DNA from 3 places in the Streptomyces sp. NPDC088810 genome. Region 3 is predicted to be linked to each of the others. Evidence: riboswitches for the same ligand, from Rfam matches in the RefSeq annotation. Region 3 holds a riboswitch; each other region holds the start of a gene.

Region 1 (7,099 bases), on a different contig from region 3:
CCGGCGCCGACCCCGATTCCCAGGCGTGGACGCCCCCTTGACGTCGTACGGAGCCGGATCGACACTCCAAGGAGGGAATCCTAGTGAACAGGTAGGGAATCATGGCGCGCCTCCGGACGGGCACCGGCTCCACGGGCCGGACGCCGTTGCGCGCCCCCCTGCTCACCTCCCGCCGCCACATCGACCTGCAGCGCGTCTGCAGCGCGATCAGCCGCCACCGCTGAGCCGGGCCCCGCTCGCCCCCCGGCCGCGCCCGCGCCGGCCGCGCCCCTCCGCACGCCCACCACCCGGGGAGACCCATGTCCATCGCTCCGCTCGCCGCCGTCCCGTCCGCCCGCCGCACCGCCCCCGTCTTCCGCGGACGGATCGGTCAGGACGCGCGCAGCGGCCACTACGCCGTGCCGCACCGCTACCGGCTCCACCTGTCCACCGCCTGCCCCGACGGGCTGCGCCTCGCCGTCGGGCACAGCCTGCTCGGCCTGGACGCGAGCTGTCCGGTCACCCTCCTGCCCCCCGTCCCGGACTGTCCCGGCGGCGGCCACTCGGCGCTGCGCCCGCTGTACGAGGCAGGCGCCCACCACTACACGGGCCCGGCGCTCGCACCCGTGCTGAGCGACGACTGGTCCGGACGCATCGTCAGCACCCACACCCCCGACATCCTGCGCGACCTGGACCGGTTCGGGCCGGGCGGCCGGGCCCGCCTGTACCCCTCCGGGCTGGAGTCCGTGATCGAGGCCGTCGAGCGGATGTGCGCCGAGGGCGTCGAGGAGGCCGCGCAGCGCGCCGGCCGGGCCGGCGCCGACCCGGCCGAGCGGGCCGCCGCCCTCGACGTGCTGCTCGACACCCTGGGCCGGCTGGAGCGGCGGCTGAGCGCAGAGGAGTACCTGGCCGACGACCGGCTCACCGCCGCCGACGTCGAACTGTGGGTGACCCTGGTGCAGCTCGACACCGTCCACCGCTGCCACCTCGACGCCTCCGCCGTGCACCGCATCGCCGGCCACCGCGCCCTGTGGGCCTACGCCCGCCGCCTGGCCGCGCGTCCCGCGTTCGGCCGCCACCTCGACCTCGACGGCATCGCCCGCCGCCACCATGGCCGCTGCCAGGGCCTGGAGGCCGCGGGGGCCGCTGTCCAGATCCTGGACTGGGCAGGCCATGCCGCGGACAGCCCGGACGCTTCTCGCAGGTGAGAGCGGCCAGGCAGTGTCCATGTGGCGGACGGCCGTTGACAATCGAACGGGCAACTGCCTTACTTACGGCTCAGAACGGTCATGAGCGTCAGCGCCAAGCCCTGGCTCGCTGACCGGCAACCCTCGCGTCGCGGTGGGGTGCCCCAGGTGACGACCGGACCGGACGACGCATTCGGTAAGCGCGAGGCCCCACGGGGCCGGAACAGTGACAGGTGACGCCATGGACGCAGCTCTCAGGACGGCCGCGAGCCGCCCCCAGGGCTGCGTACCGTCGTACGCCGGTCTCCTGGTCGCCGACCGGGCCGTCGATCTGCTCCGCGTGAACAGCGCACTGTGTACCGCACCGGGCTCTGCCCGCTGTCAGGGCTGACGTCTCCTCCCAGCCCCGCGTTCCCGCCGCACACCCACCGCCCGGTGTGCCGTTGTCCGCCCCGCCCCCGGTTCCGCGCCCGCCCGACGCGCCGCCTCGTGCCCCCGTGCCGACGCGGCCCACCTCCGACCGCGCGCGGCCCCGGGGTGTCCGACCTCCGCCGGAGCCCGCCATGAGCGAACCACCAGGCACCGCCGTCTCGACAGCCGAGCCGCCGGTACGCGCCGACACACCGTCAGAAACTCTCACCGCTCAGCGGGTTCAGCCGCTGCGCCGGCCCGGCCGGTGGATCGTCACCGCCGTGGTCCTCGTGCTCGTCGCGCAGATCCTGCACGGACTGGTCACGAACCCCTTCTACCAGTGGGACCGCTTCCGCTACTGGTTCCTGCGCCCGACCGTCCTCGACGGCCTCCTCGTCACCCTCGAAGTCGCCGCGCTCAGCGCGGTGCTGGGCCTCCTCGGCGGGATCCTGCTGGCCGTCGCCCGGCTCTCCGGAAGCCCGGTGCTGCGCGCGGTCAGCTGGACCTACACCTGGCTGTTCCGCTCCGTACCGCTGATCGTGGTGCTGATCTTCCTGTACAACTTCAGCGCCCTGTACAAGACGCTGAGCCTCGGGGTGCCCTTCGGGCCCGCCTTCGTCACCTTCAACGAGTCGCGGCTGGCCACGGACATGACGATCGCCGTCCTCGGCCTCAGCCTCAACGAGGCGGCGTACGCGTCCGAGGTGGTCCGCGGCGGCATCCTCTCCGTCGACCAGGGACAGCACGAGGCGGCCGCCGCGCTCGGCCTGCCCAAGGGCTACCAGTTCCGCCGGATCGTCTTCCCGCAGGCCCTCAGGTCCATCACCCCGAACTACGTCAACCAGCTGATCGGCCTCATCAAGAGCACGTCCCTGGTGTTCTACGTGTCCCTGCTCGACCTGTTCGGCGCCGTGCAGTCGATGGGCAACACCTACCCGGGTGACATCGTGCCGCTGCTGGTGGTCGCCACCGTCTGGTACCTGATCCTGACCAGCGCCGTGTCCGTCGCCCAGTTCTACGTCGAGCGGCACTACGCCCGGGGCGCCACGCGCACCCTGCCGCCGACCCCGGTGCAGAAAGCCCGGGCCGGCCTCGCCGGACTGCGCGACCGGCTGCGCAGGGAGGCCGCCGTATGACCACCGCACCGACGCTCGCCAAGCCCGCGCCCGCCGCACTCGAGATCCGTGGCGTCCACAAGTGGTACGGCACCCACCGCGTCCTCGACGGCATCGACCTGACCGTCCGCCCCGGCGAGGTCACCGTGATCATCGGTCCGTCCGGCTCCGGCAAGTCCACGCTGCTCAGGGTGGTCAACCACCTGGAGAAGCCCGAGATCGGCCACGTCAGCGTGGGCGGCGAACTCATCGGGGTGAAGCGGCAGGGGGAGCGGCTGAAGGAGCTGAGCGAGCGCACCATCCTCGCCCAGCGCAGCCGGATCGGCTTCGTCTTCCAGAACTTCAATCTCTTCCCGCACCTGACCGTCCTCGACAACGTCGCCGCCGCTCCCGTCGCCACCGGCAGGCTGGCCCGGCCGGCCGCCCAGGAACTCGCCCGCGAACTGCTCGGCCGGGTAGGCCTGAGCGACAAGGCGGGCGCCTACCCGCGGCAGTTGTCCGGCGGCCAGCAGCAGCGCGTCGCCATCGCCCGCGCCCTCGCCCTGCGGCCCGGGATCATCCTCTTCGACGAGCCGACCTCGGCACTCGACCCCGAACTCGTCGGCGAGGTGCTGGCCGTCATCAAGGACCTGGCGACCAGCGGCACCACCCTCCTCATCGTCACCCACGAGATCGGCTTCGCCCGCGAGGTCGCCGACCGGGTCGTCTTCATCGACGGCGGACGGATCGTCGAACAGGGCCCGCCCGGCCAGGTGCTGGACCGCCCCCGGCACGAACGGACCCGGGACTTCCTCGCCAAGGTGCTCTGACCGCCCGCCTGTTGTCGCACTCCCGCACCGCAACTCCCGACCCCCGGTCCTTCCCGGACCTTCCGTACCTCCCGACCTTCCGAACGACAAGGACAGCCATGCCCAGCCAGTTCTCCCGACGCAGCCTGATACGCGGCCTCACCGCGGCGACCGTGACCCTCTCCCTGGCCGGCGGACTCGCCGCCTGCGGGGGAGACAGCGACGCGGCAACCACCACCGACACGGCCGGCACGGTGACCGTGGGCCGGCTGTCCAACGGCGCCGCGAAGGAGACCGCGCTGAAGGTCTCCGAGGTGAAGTCGATCAGCGCCCACCTGCCCGCCTCCGTCCGCAAGAGCGGCAAGCTCGTCATCGGTGTCGGCGCCCTGCCTTCGGGGTCCGCACCGCTGAACTTCGTGGGCAGCGACCAGAAGACCCTCACCGGCTCCGAGCCCGACCTCGGCCGCCTGGTGGCCGCGGTGCTCGGCCTCGACCCCGAGGTCAGGAACAACACCTGGGAGAACCTCTTCGTCGGGGTCGACAGCGGCAAGGTCGACGTGGCCTTCTCCAACGTCACCGTCACCGAGGAGCGCAAGAAGAAGTACGAGTTCGCCTCCTACCGCAAGGACAACCTCGCCTTCGAGGTGCTGAAGAAGAGCACCTGGAACTTCGACGGCAACTACGAGAACCTCGCCGGGAAGACGGTCACCGTGAGCGCCGGCACCAACCAGGAGAAGATCCTCCTGGAGTGGAAGACCAAGCTGGCCAAGGAGGGCAAGAAGCTCACCGTCAAGTACTTCCCGGACCAGAACGCCATCAACCTGGCGCTGAGCAGCGGCAAGGTCGACGCGTACTTCGGCCCCAACCCCGCCATCGCGTACCGGGCCCGGCAGAGCGCGAACACCCCGAACCCGACCCGCAACGCGGGCACTTTCTCCGGTGCCGGTGCGACCCTCCAGGGCCTGATCGCCGCCACCGCCAAGAAGGACAGCGGGCTCGCCGAGCCGCTCGCCGAGGCCCTCAACTACCTCATCGAGCACGGGCAGTACGGCAAGTGGCTGGCCGCGTACAACCTCTCCAGCGAGTCCGTGGCGAAGGCGGAGGTCAACCCGCCCGGGCTGCCGCTCACCAACTCCTGACCGCCCGTCACACGGTTGACGTTCCCCGCAGAACCCGCAGAAAGGACTCCGCTTCCGTGGCCCACCCGACCGACGTCCGCCGAGGCGGAGTCCCACTGCTAACGGGTGGTCCCGCCCTCGACAACGCCGTCTGGGCCGCCCTCGACGGTCCGCACGCCCACCTCGCCGACCGGCACGGCCGGGCGGCCCGCTACCGGCCGGAGACGTACGCCTTCGCGGCGCTCGCCGACCCGGCGGACCCGGCGGCCTGGGCCGACCTGCACACGCTCGTCGGACCGGGAACCACCGTACGGGTCAAGCCCGTCGAGCGGGTCCCCGACGGGTGGGAGGTGCTCGGCGAGGGCGAGGGCGTCCAGCTCGTCGACACCGCGCTGCGGGCCGAACCGGCCCCGGAGGCGGTGCGCCTGGGCCCCGATGACCTCCCCGAGATCCTCGACCTGGTCGCCCGTACCCGGCCGGGCCCGTTCCTGCGGCGGACCGTCGAGATGGGCACCTATCTCGGCATCCGGCACCAGGGCAGGCTGGTCGCCATGGCGGGGGAAAGGCTGCGGCTGCCCGGCTGGACCGAGATCAGCGCCGTGTGCACCGACCCCGCCCACCGCGGGCGGGGCCTGGCGACCCGGCTGGTGCGCGCGGTCGCGGCGGGCGTCCGGGACCGCGGGGACACCCCGTTCCTGCACGCCGCTGCCGGCAACGCACCCGCGATCCGGCTGTACGAGTCCCTCGGGTTCACCCTGCGCCGCCGCTCCCGCATCGTGCAGCTGCGCAGCCCGGGAACAACCGGCGCCGGCCGGGCGTTGGGTGTCATGACGAGAGCCGCCAGGCGGACGCCGGTCCGGCCTGCCGCGCCCGACGGAGGGAGGTGACGGCCGTGACCCGGTTGCCCCGGCAGCCACGCCTGCCGCGCGCTCCGCACCCGTACCGCTCCGTCCGTCTGCACTCCCGGCCGCACATAGACCTCCAGCGCGTGTCCGCCGCGCTCTGTCGCCACTGACCTTTCCCCCGGCCTGCTCCCCGGCCCGGATCCTCCCTGCCGCGCTCGCCCGTGGCCGCCGCCGCCCGCCCCGGCCGCCGCCCGCACCGCGAGCCGGTGTTTCGCGTACGGACATCAAGGAAGGCACCGACGTGTCCTCGACCTCCCCCGCCCCCCTGCATCTCGCCGTCGCCCTGGACGGCACCGGTTGGCACCCGGCGTCCTGGCGCGAGCCGGCCGCCCGTCCCCGGGACCTGTTCACCGCCCGGTACTGGGCCGATCTGATCACCGAGGCCGAACGAGGCCTGCTCGACTTCGTCACCCTCGAGGACGGCCTCGGCCCGCAGTCCTCCCGGCTCCTCGCGCCCGACGAGCGCACCGACCAGGTCCGCGGCCGGCTCGACGCGGTCCTCGTCGCCTCCCGCGTCGCCCCGCTCACCCGGCACATAGGCCTGGTCCCGACCGTGGTGGCCACGCACACCGAGCCGTTCCACATCTCCAAGGCGATCGCCACCCTCGACTACGTCAGCACCGGACGCGCGGGCCTGCGCGTGCGGACCACCTTCCGCCCGGACGAGGCCGCGCACTTCGGCCGGCGCACCATCCCCCGGATCGACGGCTTCGACGCCCCCGAGGCGCGGGAGGTGATCAGCGAGCTGTTCGACGAGGCCGCGGACTACGTCGAGGTGGTCCGCCGGCTCTGGGACAGCTGGGAGGACGACGCCGAGATCCGGGACGCGGTGACCGGCCGCTTCGTCGACCGGGACAAGCTGCACTACATCGACTTCGAGGGCCGCTTCTTCAGCGTCAAGGGCCCCTCCATCACGCCCCGCCCGCCGCAGGGCCAGCCGCTGGTCACCGCGCTCGCCCACCAGACGGTCCCGTACCGGCTGGTGGCCCGCCAGGCCGACGTCGGCTACGTCACCCCCCAGGACGCGGACGAGACCCGGGCGATCGTCGCCGAGATCCGCGCCGAGCAGGAGGCGGCGGGCCGCGCCGGCGAGACCCTGCACGTCTTCGGCGACCTCGTCGTTCTCCTGGACGACAGCCGGGCCGAGGCGGAGGGCCGCCTCGACCGTCTCGACACGCTCGCGGGGGAGCCGTACACCAGCGACGCCCGGATCTTCACCGGGACGGCCGTACAACTCGCCGACCTGCTTGAGGAGTTGGCGGAAGGCGGGCTGACCGGCTTCCGGCTGCGGCCCGCGGTCGCCGGCCACGACCTGCCCCGGATCACCCGGGACCTGGTGCCCGAGCTGCAGCGCCGCCGCCGCTTCCGGGACGCCTACGAGGCCGGTACCCTGCGCGGCCTCCTCGGCCTGGCCCGCCCCGCCAACCGCTACGCAGCGGCCTGAACGCCGGAGAGGACGACCGTACGCCATGAGCAAGCCGCTGAAGCAGATCCACCTGGCCGCCCACTTCCCCGGGGTCAACAACACCACCGTGTGGAGCGACCCGGCCGCCGGCAGCCACATCGAGTTCAGCTCCTTCGCCCACTTCGCGCGGA
Region 2 (7,099 bases), on a different contig from region 3:
CATCGCCTCGTACGTGGCGATCCCGCACGACAAGTCGATCTTCGTCTTCCCGATCGGGCACATCAACGCGCTGAACTTCGCGCTGGGTCTGACCCTGGGCGTGGCGCTGTTCTGCATCGGCGCGGGCGCGGTCCACTGGGCCCGCACCCTGATGTCCGACGTGGAGGTCGCCGACGACCGGCACCCGATCGAGGCCTCCCCGGAGGTCCGGGCGAAGGTCCACGAGGACTTCCGCCAGGGCGCCAAGGAGTCGGCGCTCGGCCGTCGCAAGCTGATCCGCAACACGATGTTCGGTGCGCTGGCCATGGTGCCGCTCTCCGGCGTCATGCTGCTGCGCGACCTCGGTCCGCTGCCGCACAGCAAGCTGCGCCACACCATGTGGGCCAAGGGCATGCGCCTGGTCAACATGAACACGAACCAGCCGCTGCGTCCCGAGGACGTCGCCGTCGGCTCCCTCACCTTCGCCAAGCCGGACGGCCTGGAGGAGAACGAGGAGGAGTTCCAGACGGAGATCGCCAAGGCGGCCCTGATGATCGTCCGGCTGCAGCCGGGCAACATCAAGGACAAGCGCGAGCTCGACTGGTCGCACGAGGGCATCGTCGCCTTCTCCAAGATCTGCACCCACGTCGGCTGCCCGATCTCCCTGTACGAGCAGCAGACGCACCACGTGCTGTGCCCGTGCCACCAGTCCACCTTCGACCTCTCCGACGGTGCCCGTGTGATCTTCGGTCCCGCCGGCCACGCCCTGCCGCAGCTGCGCATCGGCGTGGACAATGAGGGTTACCTCCAGGCGCTCGGCGACTTCGAGGAGCCCGTCGGTCCTGCATTCTGGGAGCGCGGATGAGTACTGCAGCGAACGAGACGCCCCGCTCTCGCGGGAAGGCCCCGGCCGGCGAGCGTGTCGCCGACTGGGCCGACGGCCGGCTCGGGATCTACTCCCTGGCCAAGTCGAACATGCGCAAGATCTTCCCCGACCACTGGTCGTTCATGTTGGGCGAAGTGTGCATGTACAGCTTCATCATCATCATCCTGACGGGTGTGTACCTGACGCTGTTCTTCCACCCGTCGATGAACGAGGTGGAGTACCACGGCAGCTACATCCCGCTCCAGGGACAGCTGATGTCCGAGGCGTTCAGCTCGACCCTGCACATCTCCTTCGACGTGCGCGGTGGTCTGCTCATCCGGCAGATCCACCACTGGGCCGCCCTGATCTTCCTCGCCGGCATGTTCGTGCACATGATGCGCGTGTTCTTCACCGGCGCGTTCCGCAAGCCGCGTGAGATCAACTGGCTGTTCGGCTTCCTGCTGTTCGTCCTCGGCATGTTCACCGGCTTCACCGGTTACTCGCTCCCGGACGACCTGCTCTCCGGCACCGGTGTCCGCTTCATGGAGGGCGCGATCCTGTCCGTGCCGATCGTCGGTACGTACCTGTCGTTCTTCCTGTTCGGCGGAGAGTTCCCCGGCCACGACTTCGTCGCCCGGTTCTACTCGATCCACATCCTGCTGCTGCCGGGCATCATGCTCGGCCTGATGGTGGCGCACCTGATCCTGGTCTTCTACCACAAGCACACGCAGTTCGCGGGTCCCGGCAAGACGAACAACAACGTCGTCGGCATGCCGCTGCTGCCGGTGTACATGGCCAAGGCCGGAGGCTTCTTCTTCCTGGTCTTCGGTGTCATCGCGGCCATCGCCGCGGTCGCGCAGATCAACCCGATCTGGGCGATGGGCCCCTACCGTCCGGACCAGGTGTCCACCGGCGCCCAGCCCGACTGGTACATGGGCTTCGCCGAGGGTCTGATCCGCTTCATGCCGGGCTGGGAGATCAACTTCTGGGGCCACACGCTCGTCCTGGGCGTGTTCATCCCGCTGGTGCTCTTCCCGCTGGTCCTGGCGGCGATCGCGGTCTACCCGTTCATCGAGTCCTGGATCACCGGCGACAAGCGCGAGCACCACATCCTGGACCGCCCGCGCAACGCCCCGACCCGTACCGCTTTCGGTGTCGCCTGGGTGACGATCTACATGATCACCCTGGTCGGCGGTGGCAACGACCTGTGGGCCACCCACTTCCACCTGTCGATCAACGCCGTCACCTGGTTCGTCCGGATCTTCTTCTTCGCCGGACCGATCATCGCGTTCATCGTCACCAAGCGGATCTGCCTGGGTCTGCAGCGCCGCGACCGCGACAAGGTGCTGCACGGTCGCGAGACCGGCATCATCAAGCGGCTGCCGCACGGTGAGTTCATCGAGGTGCACGAGCCGCTCAGCCAGGAGCAGCTGCACACGCTCACCGCGCACGAGCAGTACAAGCCGGCCGAGATCGGTCCGACGGTCGACGGGAACGGTGTCGAGCGCAAGGTGCCGGCCACGGAGAAGCTCCGGGTGAAGCTGTCCAACGCCTACTACGGCGAGGACAACCAGATCCCGAAGCCGACCGTCGAGGAGTACAAGGAGATCACGAGCGGCCACGGCCACCACTGATCCCGCGTCGCCACGCCACGGCGAAGGGCCCCGTCCGGTTTGCGGACGGGGCCCTTCGCCGTGTGCGGGGGTCGATAGGCTGGGGCCGACCACCGATGCTGTGTACGACACCAGGAGCGGCTTATGAGCGCTGTGACCCCCGCTGGAGGCGACACCGCGGCGGGCCGTTCCTGGCCCGAGGTGCTGAACGCCCTGCTGGAAGGCCGTGACCAGAGCGCGGACGCCACGGCATGGGCGATGGACCGGATCATGCGCGGGGAGGCCACCGACGCGCAGATCGCGGGATTCGCCGTGGCCCTGCGGGCCAAGGGCGAGACGGTGGAGGAGATCACCGGGCTCGTCCGCGCGATGTACGAGCACGCGAACGTCATCGAGGTGCCGGGCCGGACCGTCGACATCGTCGGCACCGGCGGCGACGGCGCCAAGACGGTGAACATCTCCACGATGTCCTCGATCGTCGTCGCCGGCACCGGCGCCAAGGTCGTCAAGCACGGCAACCGGGCCGCGTCCTCCGCGTCGGGCGCGTCGGACGTGCTGGAGAAGCTGGGCGTCAATCTGAACCTGCCGCTGGAGCGGGTCCCGCAGGTCGCCGAGGAGGCCGGGATCACCTTCTGCTTCGCGGTCAAGTTCCACCCGGCCCTGCGTCATGTCGCCGCCGCCCGTGGCCAGTTGGGCATCCGTACGACCTTCAATGTGCTGGGTCCGCTGACCAACCCGGCGAAGGTCCGGGCCCAGGCCGTCGGCGTGGCCGACCCGCGGATGGCCCCGGTCGTGGCCGGCGTCCTCGCCGAGCGCGGCAACTCCTCCCTGGTGTTCCGCGGCGACGACGGCCTGGACGAGCTGACGACCACCGCCACCTCGCGGGTGTGGGTCGTCCGGGACGGCAAGGTCACCGAGGAGACCTTCGACCCGAGGGACGTCGGTATCGGCCTCGTCCCGGTGGAGGCCCTGCGCGGCGCTGACGCGTCGTACAACGCGGAGGTCGCCCGCCGCCTGCTCGACGGCGAGACCGGGGCCGTACGGGACGCGGTGCTGCTGAATTCCGCGGCAGCGCTGGTCGCGCTCGAGCCGACCGACGCACCGCTGGCGGAGCAGCTGCGGGCCGGTATGGCCAAGGCCGCCGAGTCCATCGACTCGGGCGCGGCCAAGCGCACTCTGGACCGCTGGGTGGCCGCCAGCAACGCCTAGGGGGCACCCCCTGGTCCCACCGGAGGTCGTCCCGCGATCCGGACACGGGTTGCGGGACGACGATCACATCACGTACGTTCCTGTACCAGGTCATGAGTGACAGTCATGAGGCCCCGGCCGACTGTCCGGCAACCCTCCGTCCGTGGCGGGGTGCCCCGGGTGAAGACCAGGCCGTGGACAGCAAGGTCCCCGGCAAGCGCGGATCCCTCACGCATCCAGGGATCCTGGTCGTCGAGGAGTCTTCCGTGAGCAAGCGAATGCGTTAGGGCCGCAGAGCCCCGCCTCCGCACACCCTTTTTCTCTTCTTCGCCTTCCTCTCACGGGAGTTCCGCCATGTCTGTCTCCACCGCTGCCGCCGACCAGTCCGTTTGCGCCCCTCTGCCCGTTCTGGGACGAGATGTCACCGTCCCGCTGGTCACCGGCGGCGAGGTCACCTACGCCGCACTGGACTACGCGGCCAGCGCCCCCGCCCTCCAGCGCGTCTGGGACGACGTCGCCGCGTACGCCCCGTACTACGGCAGCGTCCACCGCGGTGCCGGCTACCTCTCCCAGCTCTCCACGGACCTGTTCGAGAACGCCCGCAGGACGGTCGCCGAGTTCCTCGACTGCCGCCCGGCCGACCAGGTCGTCTTCACCCGCTCGACCACCGACTCCCTCAACCTCCTGGCCCGCGCGATCCCGGCCGGCTGCCAGGTCTTCGTCTTCGAGACCGAGCACCACGCCTCCCTGCTGCCCTGGCAGGACGCGCAGGTCACCTACCTCAACGCCCCGCGCACCCCGCAGCAGGCGGTCGAGACCCTGGAGCGGGCCCTCGCCGACCGCACGGGGTCCAGCGAAGGGGGTCACGGCCCGGCCCTGGTCTGCGTCACCGGCGCCTCCAACGTCACCGGCGAGCTGTGGCCGGTGCGCGAACTGGCCGCCGCCGCGCACGCCCACGGCGCCCGCATCGTCCTGGACGCCGCCCAGCTCGCCCCGCACCACCCGCTGTCCGTCACCGACCTCGACGTCGACTGGGTCGCCTTCTCCGGCCACAAGCTGTACGCGCCCTTCGGCTCCGGCGTCCTGGCCGGCCGCGCCGACTGGCTCCAGGCGGCCGAGCCGTACCTCGCGGGCGGCGGCGCCAGCCGCAAGGTCACCCGGCGCGAGGACGGCGGCGTGGCCGTCGAGTGGCACGAGACCGCGGCCCGCCACGAGGCCGGTTCCCCGAACGTCATCGGCGCCTACGCCATCGCCTCCGCCTGCAAGGCCCTCACCGAGGCCGGCTGGGACACCCTCGTCGCCCGCGAACAGCACCTCGTCCGCACCGTCCGCGAGGGCCTCGCCGAGGTGCCCGAGGTGCGGATCCTCTCCCTCTTCGGCGACGACGCCCCGCGGGTCGGCGTCCTCTCCTTCGTCGTCGAGGGCTGGAACAGCTCCCACTTCGCCGCCGCCCTCTCCGCCGAGTACGGCATCGGCGTCCGCGACGGCCTCTTCTGCGCCCACCCCCTGGTCCGCACCCTGCTCGGCAGCGACCCGCAGACCCAGGGCGAGTGCGGCGCCCCCGAGGCGGCCCCCGGCGAGAAGTCCCTCAACGCCATCCGCGTCAGCTTCGGCGCCGGCACCCCCGACGAACACGTCGAGCGCTTCGTCAACGCCGTCAGGGAACTCGTGACGGACGGCGCGAAGTGGCAGTACCGCACGGAGGACGGCCGCTGCGTACCGGCGGTCTGAGGAGCGCCGTATAACCTCCCCCTGACGACTCGTCGGACAGGGGGAGCCCGGAGTGCAGCCGCTGCGCGCAGCAGACCCGCGCCACATCGGCCCGTACACAGTCACGCACAGACTCGGCGCCGGGGGCATGGGCGAGGTGTACCTCGCCGAGTCCCGCACCGGCCTCAGACTCGCCGTGAAGGTCGTACGGGCCGAGCACGCCGAGGACCGCACCTTCCGCGCCCGCTTCCGCCACGAGGTCCGCGCCGCCCAGACCGTCGGCGGCGCGGGCACGTACACCGCACGGGTCGTGGACGCCGACACCGAGGCCGAACGGCCGTGGATGGCCACGGAGTTCGTGTCCGGGCCGAACCTGCGGGACGCCGTCCTGGACCACGGCGCGCTGCCCGGGCCCGCGGTCCGGCTCCTCGCCGCCGCGCTCGGCGAGGCGCTGGCCGCGATCCATGCCAAGGGCCTGGTCCACCGCGACCTGAAGCCGTCCAACATCCTGCTCGGCCCGGACGGGCCCCGGGTCATCGACTTCGGGATCGTACGGGCCCTGGAGGCCACCGCGCTGACCCGGACCGGCGCTGTCGTCGGCTCGGTCGGCTACGTCTCGCCGGAGCAGATCCGCAACGGCGGCCAGGTCGGCCCGCCGAGCGACGTCTTCTCCCTCGGCGCGGTCCTCGCCTACGCGGCGGCGGGCCGGGAACCGTTCGGCGAGGGCCAGGACTCGGTGGTCCTGCTGCGCATCCTGACCCGGGACTTCGACCTGTCCGGTGTCCCGCAGGACATCCGCCCGCTGGTGGTGTCCTGCCTGGCCGAGGACCCGCTGGAGCGCCCGGAGCCGGCGGAGGTGGTGGCGAGTGCCGGGTTCACCCCCGAGAGCCTGCGCGGCAGCGTCCGCCCGGGCTGGTACGGCCCGGCCGCCGCGGGGAGCGCGAACCGCGCCGACCGCCCCAGCGGCGTGGAGTACCTGGCCCCGACCCCGGAACCCGCCGCCCCGGCCACCCCCGGCAGCCCTGCCGGACCCACCGGCGCCACCGGCCTCACCGCCTCCATCCGCCGGCTGGGGCCGGTCGCGCCCGGTCGGCGTCGCCTGCTGAAGGTGTTCGCGGGCGGAGCCGTGGCCGTCGGGGCCGGTGGCTGGTTGTGGCAGCGGGGAACCGGTACCGAAAGCCTGCACGGCAGCTACCGGTCGCCCGAGGAGACGACGGTTCCCGGCACGGCGCAGCGGCCGGCCAAGGAGCTGCCCGCCGTGCTGCGCTGGCAGTACGACCTCGGCGGCATCGGCGGCCTGGACGGCGCCTGCTGCGCGCTCTCCCCGGACGGTTCCGTCGTCTACGCCGGCACCTCCGGCGGTGTGCTGCACGCGATCTCCCGGGACGGCTCCCGGCGCTGGAAGGTCCGGCTCGGCGACGACGTCTCCACCCCCGTGGCCACCCGGGACGCCGTGTACTGCGTGGTGGGCCTGCACGGCGACGGCGTGCGCAGGCTGACCGCGGTCGGCCCGTCCGGCAGCCCGCTGTGGACCCGCACCCTGGGCGACGAGGGCTACGCCGTCCCGGTCCTGCTCGGCGCGGACGTGCTCGTCTCCATCGGCGGCACGGACGCGGGCGGGCTGCGCAGCTACGCCTCCGACGGCAGTGAGAACTGGACCGCCGAAACCCCGGCCGGCCCCACCGGCACCCCCCTCGTCGCGGCCGGGGTGGTCTACACGGGCAGCTACGGCGACGAGCTGCTG
Region 3 (7,099 bases):
TTACCAGCTGGTATGTGCATACGCATCGTTGCAGCACCTTAAGTAAACACCGCCCGCCGGCCCGTGTTCCGCTCCGGCCCCCGACTCCCCGCGTGATACCGGACACCCTCCCCGCCCCCGCGAACGACCGAGGGCGGTGCCCCCAGCCGAAGCTGGGGGCACCGCCCTCGGATCAAGGACAGTCGATCAACCCTCAGGCCGATCAGAAGTCCATGTCACCGCCCGGCATGCCGCCGCCGGCCGGCGCGGCGGCCTTCTCCGGCTTGTCGGCGATGACGGCCTCGGTGGTGAGGAACAGCGCGGCGATGGAGGCGGCGTTCTGCAGGGCAGAGCGGGTCACCTTCGCCGGGTCGATGATGCCCTCGGCGACCAGGTCGACGTACTCGCCGGTCGCGGCGTTCAGGCCGTGGCCCGGGGTCAGGTTGCGCACCTTCTCCACCACGACACCGCCCTCGAGGCCGGCGTTGACGGCGATCTGCTTCAGCGGGGCCTCGAGCGCGATGCGCACGGCGTTGGCGCCGGTCGCCTCGTCACCCTCGAGCTCCAGCTTCTCGAAGACCTGGGAGGCCTGCAGCAGGGCCACGCCACCACCGGCGACGATGCCCTCCTCGACGGCGGCCTTCGCGTTGCGGACGGCGTCCTCGATGCGGTGCTTGCGCTCCTTGAGCTCGACCTCGGTGGCGGCACCGGCCTTGATGACGGCCACGCCGCCCGCGAGCTTCGCCAGGCGCTCCTGGAGCTTCTCGCGGTCGTAGTCGGAGTCGCTGTTCTCGATCTCGGCGCGGATCTGGTTCACCCGGCCGTTGACCTGGTCGGAGGAACCGGCACCGTCGACGATGGTGGTCTCGTCCTTGGTGATGACGACCTTGCGGGCGCGGCCCAGGAGGTCCAGGGTCGCGTTCTCCAGCTTGAGGCCGACCTCCTCGGAGATGACCTCGCCGCCGGTGAGGATGGCGATGTCGCCGAGCATGGCCTTGCGGCGGTCGCCGAAGCCCGGGGCCTTGACGGCGACGGACTTGAAGGTGCCGCGGATCTTGTTGACGACCAGGGTCGACAGGGCCTCGCCCTCGACGTCCTCGGCGATGATCAGCAGCGGCTTGCCCGACTGCATGACCTTCTCCAGCAGCGGGAGCAGGTCCTTGACCGAGGAGATCTTGGAGTTGGCGATGAGGATGTACGGGTCCTCGAGCACCGCCTCCATGCGCTCCATGTCGGTCGCGAAGTAGGCGGAGATGTAGCCCTTGTCGAAGCGCATGCCCTCGGTGAGCTCGAGCTCCAGGCCGAAGGTGTTGCTCTCCTCGACGGTGATGACGCCTTCCTTGCCGACCTTGTCCATGGCCTCGGCGATGAGCTCGCCGATCTGGGTGTCGGCGGCGGAGATGGACGCGGTGGAGGCGATCTGCTCCTTGGTCTCGACGTCCTTCGCCTGCTCCAGCAGGGCGGCGGAGACGGCCTCGACGGCCTTCTCGATACCGCGCTTCAGAGCCATCGGGTTGGCACCGGCGGCGACGTTGCGCAGGCCTTCCTTGACCAGGGCCTGGGCGAGCACGGTCGCGGTGGTCGTACCGTCACCGGCGACGTCGTCCGTCTTCTTGGCGACTTCCTTGACCAGCTCGGCGCCGATCTTCTCGTACGGGTCCTCGAGCTCGATCTCCTTGGCGATGGAGACACCATCGTTGGTGATCGTGGGGGCGCCCCACTTCTTCTCGAGGACGACGTTGCGGCCCTTGGGGCCGAGCGTCACCTTCACGGCGTCCGCGAGCTGGTTCATGCCGCGCTCGAGGCCGCGCCGCGCCTCCTCGTCGAACGCGATGATCTTGGCCATGTGAAGTGGTCCCTCCAGGACTGGGGGTGATTCCTTCGGACCGCGCCCGCGCCCGCGACGGACGGCTCGCCGGCCTCGTGGTTCCTTGCCCCACCCAGCCTGCGGGCCTCACCGACCCGGTCCTTCACTGTCACTCTCACCTTCAGAGTGCTAACGCAATGATTAGCACTCGGCATGGTCGAGTGCAAGCGCCTGCACCGGTACGGCGCCCCCGTCAGCCGCACGCGAACAGCGGAACCAGGGCACGGCGAAGGGCCCGCACCCCCTGGGAGGTGCGGGCCCTTCGGACAAGAAACGTTCAGGCGGTGACGCGAACCATGTCGGCCTGCGGGCCCTTCTGGCCCTGCGAGATCTCGAACTCGACCCGCTGGCCCTCTTCCAGGGTGCGGTAGCCGTCCATCTGAATCGCGCTGTAGTGGACGAAGACGTCCGCACCACCGTCGACCGCGATGAAGCCGTACCCCTTCTCCGCGTTGAACCACTTGACGGTGCCCTGAGCCATGCCTAACTCCCCTATTACTGGCCCTTGCACAGATCCACACTTCGCGGACCCGGGTCAGACCTCGCCCCCCATTGGCCGGGGGCGTGCGCCGGAACGCGTCGACCGCGGCTGAATGTATCTGTCCAACTGCCGTCTGCAACAGGTCAATCGGACGAGAATTCTGGACGCGGACGGTCCGGAATATAGTGAGAATTCGCCCGGATTCAGGGCAAGTCGGGCCCCATAAAAGCCGCAAAAGCCACAGACAACCCACACACTTTGGCTACTTCTTGTCGGGTCGCCCGGCATGATTCCAGGGCCTTCGACCCGAAGACCGGGGCCGTGTTCCCCAACTCTACCGCGCTCAATCACACAGAATTGCCCCCTCCGCTTCTCTTACGGAGGGGGCAATCCGATGAACAATCGGTAACCGCCGTTACCGAAGGTAATGTGCGGGCCTGTCGAAGGGCCGGTCAGCCGCCTGCCACGGCCGGGATGATGGAGACACCGGCGCCGTCGGGGGTCGCCGTGTCCAGGCCCTGCTCGAAGCGGACGTCGTCGTCGTTGACGTACACGTTGACGAACCGGCGCAGCTTGCCCTGGTCGTCCAGGACCCGGGCGGCGATCCCGGTGTGGTTCTTCTCCAGATCGGCGATGACCTCGCCGAGCGTCGCGCCCTCGGCGGCGACCTCGGCCTGCCCACCGGTGTAGGTGCGCAGGATGGTGGGGATGCGAACGGTCACGCTCATGCGAGGCCAGCCTCTCGGAAGGAGTCCAGGGTCGGGCGGATGGTGGCGGTGAGGCCGGTCCCGGCCACCGCGTCCAGGGTCTTGAGGCCGTCACCGGTGTTGAGCACGACGGTCGTGAGGGCCGGGTCCAGCCGACCGCTCTCGATCAGCTTCCGCGTCACACCCACGGTCACCCCGCCGGCGGTCTCCGCGAAGATGCCCTCCGTGCGGGCGAGCAGCTTGATCGAGTCCACGACCTCCGCGTCCGTCACGTCCTCCACGGCACCGCCGGTGCGGCGCGCGATGTCCAGGACGTACGGCCCGTCCGCCGGGTTGCCGATGGCCAGGGACTTGGCGATGGTGTTCGGCTTCTGCGGGCGGACCACGTCGTGGCCGGCCTTGAAGGCGGTGGACACCGGCGAGCAGCCCTCGGCCTGTGCACCGAAGATCTTGTACGGCTTGTCCTCGACCAGCCCCAACTTGATCAGCTCCTGGAGGCCCTTGTCGATCTTCGTGAGCTGGGAGCCGGAGGCGATCGGAACCACGATCTGGTCGGGCAGCCGCCAGCCGAGCTGCTCGCAGATCTCGTACGCCAGGGTCTTGGAGCCCTCCGCGTAGTACGGCCGCAGGTTCACGTTGACGAAGCCCCAGCCCTCGCCGGCCGGGTCGCCGATCAGCTCCGAGCAGAAGCGGTTCACGTCGTCGTAGTTGCCCTCGATACCGACGAGCTCTCCGCCGTAGACCGCGGCCATGACGACCTTGCCCTGCTCCAGGTCGTGCGGGATGAACACGCAGGAGCGGAAGCCGGCCCGGGCGGCGGCGGCGCCGACGGCGCCGGCCAGGTTGCCGGTGGAGGAGCAGGAGAGCGTGGTGAAGCCGAAGGCGCGGGCGGCCTCCAGGGCCTGGGCGACGACCCGGTCCTTGAAGGAGTGGGTCGGGTTCCCGGAGTCGTCCTTCACGAAGAGCTTGCCGGCGTCGACGCCCAGCTCGCGCGCCAGGTTGTCGGCCTGGACGAGCTTGGTCCAGCCGGGGTTGAGGTTGGGCTTGCCGGTGACGTCCGCCGGGACGGGCAGCAGCGGCGCGTACCGCCAGATGTTCGCGGGGCCGGCCTCGATCCGCCGACGCAGGTCCTCGGTGTCGTAGGCGGAGAAGTCGTAGGCGATCTCGAGCGGGCCGAAGCACTCCTCACAGGCGAAGACCGGACCGAGCGGGACGCGGTGACCGCACTCGCGACAGCTCAGGGCGGCGGCGGGGCCGAGGTCGACGGTGGTTTCGCTGGAGGTGGCAACTGTCTGCACAGCCATGGAGGCGAGGCCCTTTCTCCTCATCTTCCTCACGACGCATCTCGCCGTGAGACGGATTTGGCACCTTCCCTAGCCGGGAGCCTCGCTACGAGACGAGAGCCGACTGGAGGGTTGCCGGGGCTTCATCGGGCCGTGTCCCTCTGCCCCTCTGGATGAGCGGTATTCGGTTTTGGACGCTCGTGACCCCCGACATGCGATGGTCACCGGCGTTGTTCAAGACTGTAACCGAAGGCCAGGACAGTTGAGATAGTCGTCCGAACCGCGAGATGGATCACACGGTGACGTGTGGTCGTGACAGTGAGGAGCCGCAGACCGTGCTGGAAGAAGTCGAGCGCTGGCTGAGCACCCGCTCCTGGTCCGTGGCCGACCGACCGCTGCACCAGGTCCTGGCCGCCAAGCAGCGCACGGGCCGGACGATCAGCGTCGTCCTGCCCGCGCTCAACGAGGAGGAGACGGTCGGCGACATCGTCGCGGTCATCCGGCACGACCTCGTGGAACAGGTGCCGCTCGTGGACGAGGTCGTGGTCGTCGACTCCGGCTCCACCGACCGCACCTCCCAGGTCGCAGCGCGCGCGGGCGCCCGGGTCGTCCACCGCGACGACATCCTGCCCCGCCTCCCCGCCGTCCCCGGCAAGGGCGAGGTGCTGTGGCGCTCGCTGCTGGTGACCGGCGGGGACATCGTCTGCTTCATCGACGCGGATCTGAAGGAGTTCTCCTCCGACTTCGTCACCGGGCTCGTCGGCCCGCTGCTCACCGAACCGGGCGTCGACCTGGTCAAGGGCATGTACGACCGCCCGCTCGCCGGCGCCTCCGGGCAGGGCGGCCGGGTCACCGAACTCATGGCCCGTCCGCTGCTGAACATGCACTGGCCGCAGCTGGCGGGGTTCGTGCAGCCGCTGGGCGGCGAGTACGCGGCCCGCCGCTCCCTGCTGGAGCAGCTGCCGTTCCCCGTGGGCTACGGCGTGGAGCTGGGCATGCTGGTCGACGCGCTGCACCTGGTCGGCCTGGACGCACTGGCCCAGGTCGACCTGGGGGTGCGCAAGCACCGGCACCAGGACGGGCAGGCCCTCGGCCGGATGGCGGCGGCGATCTACCGCACGGCTCAGCTGCGGCTCGCGCGCGGGCACCTCGTCCGGCCCTCGCTCACGCAGTTCGAACGGGGCGAGGACGGATTCGAGCCGCGCACCTACTCGGTGGACACCGAGGAACGGCCCCCCATGGTGGAGATCGCGGAGTACGCCGAGCGGAAGGTGGCGTGAACCCTGCGTATACGGTCACCCGCCCCGGCCCTCGCCGGGCGGAGCGTACGTTTGAGCGTTTCCGGGCCGGGCTAGGTTGAGGCGTATGGCTTCCACGCGTGCTGCTGCTGAAAAGGCTCAGGTGCTGGTCGCGTCCAATCGCGGCCCGGTCTCCTACCAGGTGGGCGAGGACGGCTCGCTGCACGCCAGACGGGGCGGCGGCGGGCTGGTCTCGGGACTGTCCGCCATCGGCTCGGACGCGGGCTCGGTGTGGGTGTGCGCCGCGCTCGGCGACGGCGACCGGGCGGCCGTGCGGCGCGCGGACGGCGGGCTGCTGCCGGCCGAGGAGACCGGCGGGCAGCGGGTGCGGATGCTCGACATCGACGCGAGCGTGCACGCCGAGGCGTACAACGACATCGCCAACTCGGTGCTCTGGTTCGTCCACCACATGCTGTACCAGACCCCGCTGGAGCCGGTCTTCGGCGCCGAGTTCCGGCGGCACTGGGGGTCGTACGAGGCCTACAACCGGGCGTTCGCCGAGGCGCTGGCCGAGGAGGCGGCCGAGGGCGCGGCGGTGCTGATCCAGGACTACCACCTGGCCCTCGCCCCCCGCATGCTCCGCCAGCTCCGTCCCGACCTGCGCATCGGCCACTTCTCGCACACCCCGTGGGCGCCGCCGGACTACTTCCGGCTGCTTCCCGACGACATCGCGGCCGAGCTGCTCGGCGGCATCCTGGGCGCGGACCGGGCGGCGTTCCTCACCCGGCGGTGGGCGGACGCGTTCACCGACTGCTGTCACGCGGTGCTCGGGCCCGGCATCCCGTCCGGCACCCGGATCGGGGTGCACGGACTGGGCGCGGACGCGGACTTCCTGCGCAAGCGGGCGCACGAGCCGGACGTGGACGAGCGGATGGCGGCGCTGCGCGAGGAGATCGGACCGGACCGGAAGACGATCGTCCGGGTGGACCGCACCGAGCTGTCCAAGAACATCGTGCGCGGGCTGCTGGCGTACGAGCAGCTGCTGGAGGACCACCCCGAGTGGCGGGAGAAGGTCGTCCACGTGGCGTTCGCCTACCCGTCCCGGCAGGACCTCGCCGTGTACCGGGAGTACACGGCCGAGGTCCAGCGGGTCGCGGAGGAGATCAACGAGCGGTACGGCACGGCGGGCTGGACCCCCGTCGTGCTGCACGTGAAGGACGACTTCGCGCGCTCCCTGGCCGCGTACCGGCTGGCGGACGTGGCCCTCGTGAACCCCATCCGGGACGGCATGAACCTCGTCGCCAAGGAGGTCCCGGTCGTCTCCGACCACGGCTGCGCGCTGGTGCTGTCGCGCGAGGCCGGGGCGTACGAGGAGCTGGGCGAGGACGCGTTCGTGGTGAACCCGTACGACATCGCGGGCACGGCCCGGGCCCTGCACGAGGCGCTGACCCTGCCGGAGGCGGAGCGGACGGAACGCTCGGAGCGGCTGGCCGCCGCCGCGACCGCGCTGCCGCCGACCCGGTGGTTCCTGGACCAGCTGAGCG

Evidence for each region. Region 3 has a riboswitch for S-adenosylmethionine ahead of thrC (threonine synthase). Riboswitches for the same ligand answer to the same signal wherever they lie in the genome.
Region 1: another riboswitch for S-adenosylmethionine. It lies ahead of ACIP4Y_RS06980 (amino acid ABC transporter permease); the one in region 3 lies ahead of thrC (threonine synthase).
Region 2: another riboswitch for S-adenosylmethionine. It lies ahead of ACIP4Y_RS04645 (aminotransferase class V-fold PLP-dependent enzyme); the one in region 3 lies ahead of thrC (threonine synthase).

The regions. Positions count from the first base shown of each region.
Region 1 covers NZ_JBIVJQ010000002.1:74,616-81,714, reverse strand. The annotation lists gene ACIP4Y_RS06990 (putative leader peptide) at 102-224, shown strand; gene ACIP4Y_RS06985 (glutathione S-transferase C-terminal domain-containing protein) at 300-1,187, shown strand; SAM riboswitch class IV at 1,265-1,375, shown strand; gene ACIP4Y_RS06980 (amino acid ABC transporter permease) at 1,730-2,713, shown strand; gene ACIP4Y_RS06975 (amino acid ABC transporter ATP-binding protein) at 2,710-3,501, shown strand; gene ACIP4Y_RS06970 (transporter substrate-binding domain-containing protein) at 3,600-4,619, shown strand; gene ACIP4Y_RS06965 (GNAT family N-acetyltransferase) at 4,676-5,485, shown strand; gene ACIP4Y_RS06960 (putative leader peptide) at 5,482-5,613, shown strand; gene ACIP4Y_RS06955 (LLM class flavin-dependent oxidoreductase) at 5,745-6,947, shown strand; gene ACIP4Y_RS06950 (NtaA/DmoA family FMN-dependent monooxygenase) at 6,973-7,099, shown strand, end outside.
Region 2 covers NZ_JBIVJQ010000001.1:1,012,476-1,019,574, forward strand. The annotation lists gene ACIP4Y_RS04630 (Rieske 2Fe-2S domain-containing protein) at 1-844, shown strand, start outside; gene ACIP4Y_RS04635 (cytochrome bc complex cytochrome b subunit) at 841-2,478, shown strand; gene trpD (anthranilate phosphoribosyltransferase) at 2,602-3,666, shown strand; SAM riboswitch class IV at 3,755-3,871, shown strand; gene ACIP4Y_RS04645 (aminotransferase class V-fold PLP-dependent enzyme) at 4,000-5,376, shown strand; gene ACIP4Y_RS04650 (serine/threonine-protein kinase) at 5,429-7,099, shown strand, end outside.
Region 3 covers NZ_JBIVJQ010000005.1:429,331-436,429, forward strand. The annotation lists gene groL (chaperonin GroEL) at 203-1,825, opposite strand; gene ACIP4Y_RS19745 (cold-shock protein) at 2,124-2,327, opposite strand; gene ACIP4Y_RS19750 (ubiquitin-like small modifier protein 1) at 2,780-3,055, opposite strand; gene thrC (threonine synthase) at 3,052-4,338, opposite strand; SAM riboswitch class I at 4,356-4,497, opposite strand; gene ACIP4Y_RS19760 (glucosyl-3-phosphoglycerate synthase) at 4,653-5,597, shown strand; gene ACIP4Y_RS19765 (trehalose-6-phosphate synthase) at 5,683-7,099, shown strand, end outside.